DNA from 2 places in the Pseudomonas sp. MWU13-2517 genome. Region 2 is predicted to be linked to the other one. Evidence: predicted binding sites of a transcription regulator. Region 2 holds the regulator's gene; the other holds the start of a gene.

Region 1 (3,913 bases), on a different contig from region 2:
GCTGGCAGCGCAGTACCCGGAATTGTGGCTGGTGATTATCGGCACCACCCTGGGCATGCTGATTGCCAACGTACCGGTGGTATTAGCGGGGAACTTTGCGGCGGAAAAACTACCGCTGACCTTGATTCGTCGACTGGCGGCTTCGGCGTTTTTCATCCTGGCGATCGTGGCGGTGTACAAGGCCATGCAGAGCAGCGGCTGGATCTAAGGCGGTAAACCCGATCCAATGCGGGAGCGGAAAGCCGCTCCCGCATTGGATTTTCTACAAGATCAGGATTTTTTGGCCTGCTGGTAGAGCGGCATCACCTTCGGAATCGCCGCCTGCAACGAGGCGATCCGGCTGTCGGACGCCGGGTGAGTACTCATGAACTCCGGTGGCGCACCTTCTGACGCCTTGGCCATCTTGTTCCACAACGTGATGGCGGCGTTCGGGTTGTAGCCGGCGCGGGCCGAAAGCTCCAGGCCGATCAGGTCTGCTTCGTTTTCATTGGCGCGGCTGTTAGGCAAGGTCATGCCGTAGTTGGTGACCGTATCGGCCAGTGCCAGGCTGTCCTGGCCCAGGCCGAACAGCGCACCAGCGCCCTGCTTGGCCATCTCGATGCCATATGCCTTGGACATGGCTTCACGGCCGTGTTCACGCAAGGCGTGGGCAATCTCATGACCCATTACCGCAGCCAGCTCGTCATCGGTGAGCTTGAGATTGTCGATCAACGCGCTGTACACGAAGATCTTGCCGCCAGGCCCGCAGTTGGCGTTCATCTCATCGCTCTTGATCAGGTTCACTTCCCACTTCCACTGCGCCGCATCCGGGCGGAAGGTCGGCGCCTGGGCGATCAAACGGTTGGCAATGGCCTGTACGCGTTTGGCGTTGGCGCTGGTCTTGTCCACCAAACCCTTGCCGCTCGCCTCACCCAGGGTCTGCTGGTAGGACTGGGCATACATCTGGTCGACTTCCTGACTCGACAACATGCTGAACATGTACTGCTTACGCTCGACTCCCACGGCGCCGCCACTGGTGGTGTTGACCGACTGGCAACCTGCCAGCAGCACCGCTGAACCGAGTAGGCTTACCGCCACTATTTTCTTCATGACACTCTCCCTGAAAATCAGGCGCGTATCGTAGGCGGTCATTTATAGAGAAGCCAGATACAACAGACGTGTAACCGTCAAATTTCGGATACATCTCACAACGCCAGTGATCATCCCATTTGCGACGCCACCGACTAATTTGCAGGACAAACCTTAAGACTCCCTGCGGCATGGCCGATAAAAAATGAGCCCCCTAATGGCAGTCAGTTAAGGATGAGCATAGTCACTGTGGCGAGGGAGCGTGCTCCCACTGGGTCGCGAAGCGGCCCCAGCTTTGGGCTTGAAAAGACTGGGCCTGCTACGCAGTCCAACGGGAGCAAGCTGCCTCGCCACAGGTTACTCGTTGTCCGCTCTATCGCTTAACTGACTGGCATTAGCCAACCCTCTCTGTGCCCGGAGCCTTCATGAAATTCAAGTCGATTCAGTTTTCCGTGGCGGCACTTACTGGCGCCATCGTGTTGAGCGTGGTCGCAGTGCTGGTGCTCTACGCCTTGTTTTCCGGTGCGCGCACGCAGGAAATGGTGCAGGAGCGCACCCAAACCCAATTCGAGCAAATCATCAAGGAGCGGCTTACCGCGCTGATGCAGACCCAGGCCACACTGGTCCAGCGCGAACTGGAAGCGCCATTGGTGACCGCCAAAGGTTTGGCCACCACCAACGCCCTGCTCGGCATGAAAGACGCCAAGGGCGAACCCGCGTTGCAGATGGGCCGCGAGCAACTGATCAGCCTGCTGCATGAAACGGTGGTGCGTAACCCGAAAATTCTCGGCGCCTACATCGGCTGGGAACCCAACGCAATCGATCACAACGACGCCAATTACGTGAACAGCCCGATCGTCGGCATGGGCACCGACGGTCGCTTCCTGCCGTGGTGGTACCGCAACGCCGATGGCAGCCTGGGCCTGGACAAACTCGCCGACGTCAACGACCAGAAAATCCTCTCCACCGGTATACGCGCCAGCGAGTACTACCTGTGCTCCAAGGAAAGCCAGAAACCCTGCGCCATTGACCCTGCCCCGTATAAGGTGGGCAATGCCATGGTGATGCTGGCGTCGTTTATCGAGCCGATCATGATCGACGGCAAGTTCCAGGGCATCGTCGGTGCCGACCTGTCGGTGAACTTCATCCAGGACATGCTGGCCCGCGCCGACCAGAGCCTCTACGACGGCGCCGGCGAACTGGCGCTGATCTCCAACAATGGACGCCTGGTGGCCTATACCAAGGACGCCAGCAAACTCGGCGAGAAGGCCGGCGACCTGCTCGACAGCCAGGAGCTGTCCAATCTCGGCCAATTGAAAGTCGGCGAAGTGCGCTACGACGTCGACAAGGAACACGGGCATATCGAGCTGTTCCTGCCGTTCAACATCGGCGAGGCTGAAGCGCGCTGGACCTTGATGCTGCAACTACCCCTGAGCGCCGTGATGGCGGATTCGAACAAACTGCAAAGTGACCTGCAAGCCCAGCGCAAGACCGATATCTTCGGCATGGCTATGGTCGGCCTGGCGATCGCGGGCCTCGGCCTGGTGGTGATCTGGCTGGTAGGCCACGGCATCGCCCGCCCGCTCAAACAAATGGTGGCCATGCTCAATGACATCGCCCAGGGCGAAGGCGATCTCACGCGCCGCCTGACCAGTGACCGCGCCGACGAATTGGGCGCGATCGCCAGCGGTTTCAATACTTTCCTGATCAAGCTGCAAGGCATGATCACGCAAGTGGTGAGTTCGGTGCAGAAGGTCAGCGACTCGTCGGAACACACCGCTGACATCGCGATTCGCACCAACCAGGGCGTGCACAAACAAATGGTCGAGATCGATCAGGTGGCAACCGCCGTGCACGAGATGACCGCCACCGCGCAGGATGTGGCGCGCAACGCTACCCAGGCGGCGCAAGCCGCCAGCCATGCCGACCAGGCGGCAAGCCAGGGCATGCGCATTGTGCGCGATACCTCAACCTCCATCGGTGCGCTTGCCGAAGAAATCGGCAAAGCCGTGGGCGTGGTGCAGACCCTGGCCAAGGACAGCGAGAACATCAATGCGATTCTCACGGCGATTCGCGGGATTGCCGAGCAGACCAACTTGCTCGCACTCAACGCGGCCATCGAAGCGGCGCGGGCCGGTGAGCAAGGGCGCGGTTTTGCGGTGGTCGCGGATGAGGTGCGCAATCTGGCGCAAAAAACCCAGAAAGCCACCGAAGAAATCCAGGCCATGATCCAGCAGTTGCAACAAGGTACGCGCGATGTGGTACGGGTGATGGAAGACAGCCAGAACCGCACCGACGAAAGCGTGCAGCACGCCGCCAAGGCGGCTGAAGCGCTGGAGACCATCACCCAGGCCGTGTCGGTGATCAACGACATGAATACCCAGATCGCCAGCGCCGCCGAGGAACAGAGCGCGGTGGCCGAGGACATCAATCGCAACGTGATCAATATCGGCCAGGTGGCCAATGAAGTGGCGGGCGGCGCGGATGAGTCCAGTGCGGCCAGTGCGGACCTGACCAAATTGGCTGAACAGCAGCGGCGCTTGATCAATCAGTTCAAGGTTTAGGCCGGAGTCAGACACTCCGGCCCATTGAGCTTGGGATCGTTGACCATATTGGCCAGGACCCGTTCGCGCAATGCGGCGGGCTCACTGGCCAGCAAGGCTTGCAGTACAGGCAGGGGCGTTTCCGGGTTGAGCCAGGCTTCCTGCCCCTGCGCGTCCAGAATCAACGGACGCCGCTGGTTTTGCGCGGCCTGGGTCACCACTGCCGTGCTCAGCCACACCTGCTCCTGCACCGGGTACGCTTCCCAGATGGCGGCAAAAAACAACGCAGAGCCCTCCCCCGG
Region 2 (3,913 bases):
GCCAGCAGTTCAGGGGTGGCGGCCGTAATCGGTGCACGATCACGGACCTGGCTGAACATGCCGTTGACCGCATCCAGTGCTTCGAGAATCACGTCCATCAACTCCGAATCGACGTGACGCTCACCCTTGCGCAGGATGTCGAACACGTTCTCGGCGATGTGGCAGCACTCCACCAGCTCATGGAGCTGGAGGAAGCCGGCGCCCCCTTTTACAGTGTGAAAACCGCGAAAAATTGCATTGAGCAGGTTCGCATCATCCGGGCGGCTTTCCAGCTCGACCAGTTGCTCGGACAGTTGCTCTAATATTTCGCCGGCCTCTACAAGGAAATCCTGAAGGATCTCTTCATCGGCGCCGAAGCTCATGTGGGTGCTCCTGTAGGTCCTGATAACGGCAAATGGCAGATCGCGCCCCGCAAGGCGCAAGCCGTCGTTATTCGTCGTTCATTTGGAAAAACCAAACCTCTCTCCTCATGCCTGGCCTTGCACCTTGCGGGGCGTGGCGCGACCGTCATTTGCCGTTATCAGGACCTAAAAGCCTAAACTGGACAGCAAATCGTCTACGTCATCTTGACCGGATACGACGTCTTCACGTTTATCGGCATGAATCTGCGGACCTTCACCCTTGGCGAGGTGTTTTTGTGGATCTTTTTCCGAAAGGATCGCTGCGCGGTCATGTTCGATACCGGCAAAGCGGTCGACCTGGCCGGCCATCAGCACCAATTTGAGCAAATTGCTTTCCACTTCGGTGACCAGTTGGGTCACCCGCTTGATCACTTGACCGGTAAGGTCCTGGTAATCCTGGGCCAGCAGAATGTCGTTGAGGTTGCTGGAAACCGTGCGGTTATCCTGCTCACTGCGCGACAGGAAACCTTCAACCCGACGCGCCAACTCACGAAACTCTTCCGCGCCCACTTCCCGGCGCATGAAGCGGCCCCAGTCAACGCTGAGGGCCTGGGCTTCGTTGGCCATGCCGGTGACCAGAGGCGTGGCGTTTTCCACCAGGTCCATGGTGCGGTTGGCCGCCGCCTCAGTCAGCTTGACCACATAGGACAGGCGTTCGGTGGCATCGGTGATTTGCGAAATCTCTTCGGCCTGGGGCATGTGCGGGTCAATCTGGAAATTGACGATCGCACTGTGCAGCTCTCGCGTCAGCTTGCCCACTTCCTGATACAGGCCGCGGTCACGAGTCTGGTTGAGCTCATGGATTAACTGCACTGCGTCGCCGAACTGACCTTTTTCAAGGCACTCGACCAACTGAAGAGCATGCTTTTTCAGGGTCGACTCAAAGTCTCCCTGTGACGTTTCATTTTGCTCCATAGCGCCCCCGTGGCAGCATCAATGACCGATGCGTTCGAAGATTTTTTCGATCTTCTCTTTCAAGGCCAATGCGGTGAATGGTTTGACCACGTAACCGTTGACCCCGGCTTGGGCGGCTTCGATGATCTGTTCACGCTTGGCTTCAGCGGTCACCATCAGCACAGGCAGGCTGCGCAGTTTTTCATCGGCGCGCACGTGGCGCAGCAGCTCGATACCGGTCATGCCCGGCATGTTCCAGTCGGTTACCAGAAAGTCGATGGCCCCACTGTTGAGGATCGGAATCGCAGTCAGGCCGTCATCCGCCTCGATCGTGTTGGTGAACCCAAGGTCACGCAACAGATTTTTTATGATCCGCCGCATCGTTGAGAAGTCATCAACGATGAGGATTTTCATGTTCTTGTCCAATTCGACCTCCAAGCAGTCTTAAACGCGCCCAGCACCTGGACGCGCCATTTCAATCAACAGGCGTTACACAAAAAAGGACTGCCCAGGGCACCACGGCACGACCCCGCGAAAGCCTTCGACTTTCGCGGCGCGTCTGCAGTGTCCCCACACTGCCTGTCAGCGCGCGCGCCACTCTCCCAATCGCCCCCGCAAGCGAGCCGCGCACTGGCTATGCAGTTGGCTGACACGCGATTCGCTGACCCCCAGGACCTCACCGATTTCCTTGAGGTTCAGCTCTTCGTCGTAGTACAGCGCCAACACCAGTCGCTCACGCTCCGGCAAATTGGCAATCGCGTCCGCCAACGCCCCCTGGAAACGCTCATCTTCCAAGTCGCGCGACGGTTCGAGATGTGCACTCGCGCCGTCCTCGTGCAGCCCTTCGTGTTCGCCGTCCTGCAACAGGTCGTCGAAACTGAACAGGCGGCTGCCCAAGGTATCGTTCAAAATCCCGTAATAATCATCGAGACTCAATTGGAGTTCGGCCGCAACTTCATGATCTTTAGCGTCGCGACCGGTTTTTGCTTCAATTGCGCGAATTGCGTCACTGACCATTCGCGTATTGCGATGTACCGAACGCGGCGCCCAATCCCCTTTACGCACTTCATCGAGCATCGCACCACGGATACGGATACCCGCATAGGTCTCGAAACTCGCGCCTTTGCTCGCGTCGTATTTGGTCGACACTTCGAGCAGGCCGATCATGCCGGCCTGGATCAGGTCCTCCACCTGCACACTGGCCGGCAGACGCGCCAGCAGGTGGTAGGCGATGCGCTTGACCAGGGGCGCGTAACGCTCGATCAATTCGCCTTGACTGTCACGCGCCGATTTTTTGTAAAGGTTGTAGCCGCTGGATGTCATAGCACCGGTCCTGCGCTCGTCTGATGCACCAATCGCTCGACGAAAAACTCCAGATGCCCACGCGGGTTGGCGGGCAACGGCCAGGTATCGACCTTCTGGGCAATCGCCTTGAACGCCAGCGCGCACTTGGAACGAGGAAACGCTTCATAGACTGCACGCTGCTTTTGCACAGCCTTGCGCACCGACTCGTCGTAGGGAACTGCGCCAACGTATTGTAAGGCCACATCGAGGAAACGGTCCGTGACCTTGGTCAACTTGGCGAACAGGTTTCGGCCTTCCTGCGGGCTTTGGGCCATGTTGGCCAGCACCCGGAAGCGGTTCATGCCGTAGTCACGGTTAAGCAGTTTGATCAGGGCGTAGGCGTCGGTGATCGAGGTGGGTTCATCGCAGACCACCAGCAACACTTCCTGCGCGGCGCGCACGAAGCTGACCACGGATTCGCCGATCCCGGCGGCGGTATCGATCACCAACACGTCGAGGTTGTCGCCGATATCGCTGAACGCCTGGATCAGGCCGGCATGCTGCGCCGGGCTCAGGTGCACCATGCTCTGGGTGCCCGAGGCGGCCGGCACGATGCGAATGCCACCGGGGCCCTGCAGCAGCACATCGCGCAGCTCGCAGCGGCCCTCGATCACGTCGGCGAGGGTGTGTTTGGGTGTCAGCCCCAGCAGAACGTCAACGTTCGCCAGACCCAGGTCAGCATCCAACAGCATGACGCGACGGCCAAGCTCTGCCAGGGCCAGGGACAAATTCACCGACACGTTAGTTTTCCCGACGCCACCTTTGCCGCCGGTCACCGCGATCACCTGTACAGGATGCATGCTGCCCATTTTATTTCTTTACCTTGTCTTGCTTAGACGCAGGCTACATGGCGTGGTCGCGCGAATCGCTTGCAGACCATCAATGTAGATACATTTCACAGTGCTCATCATGCCTCACCCCACCCGTTTTGCCGGGTTGTGGTAAAGGTCGGCGAACATATCAGCCATCGCTTCCTCGCTAGGCTCTTCTTGCATTTGCACACTGACAGCACGGCTGACCAGCTGATGACGACGCGGCAGATGCAAATCATCTGGAATCCGCGGCCCGTCGGTCAGGTAGGCGACCGGTAATTCATGCCCGATAGCCAGGCTCAACACCTCGCCCAGGTTTGCAGTTTCGTCGAGTTTGGTGAGGATGCAACCGGCCAGGCCGCAGCGCTTGTAGCTATGGTACGCAGCGGTAAGAACCTGTTTCTGGCTGGTGGTTGCAAGCACCAGGTAATTTTTCGACTTGATGCCACGCCCGGCCAGGCT

What was found. Region 2 encodes FliA, which starts transcription of late flagellar genes. Its sites were predicted from a motif close to CTAAAGTTTNNNNNNNNNNNGCCGNTAA; they were not measured.
Region 1: M5B97_RS16395 (methyl-accepting chemotaxis protein) is a predicted target of FliA. The motif match lies at 1,243-1,270, and genes of this name have one in related genera.

What each region holds. Positions count from the first base shown of each region.
Region 1 covers NZ_JALMFA010000010.1:159,021-162,933, reverse strand. The annotation lists gene M5B97_RS16405 (TMEM165/GDT1 family protein) at 1-208, shown strand, start outside; gene M5B97_RS16400 (M48 family metallopeptidase) at 271-1,089, opposite strand; gene M5B97_RS16395 (methyl-accepting chemotaxis protein) at 1,494-3,632, shown strand; gene M5B97_RS16390 (SOS response-associated peptidase) at 3,629-3,913, opposite strand, start outside.
Region 2 covers NZ_JALMFA010000005.1:7,871-11,783, forward strand. The annotation lists gene M5B97_RS08590 (chemotaxis protein CheA) at 1-362, opposite strand, end outside; gene M5B97_RS08595 (protein phosphatase CheZ) at 528-1,316, opposite strand; gene M5B97_RS08600 (chemotaxis response regulator CheY) at 1,335-1,709, opposite strand; gene fliA (RNA polymerase sigma factor FliA) at 1,878-2,618, opposite strand; gene fleN (flagellar synthesis regulator FleN) at 2,615-3,448, opposite strand; gene flhF (flagellar biosynthesis protein FlhF) at 3,554-3,913, opposite strand, start outside.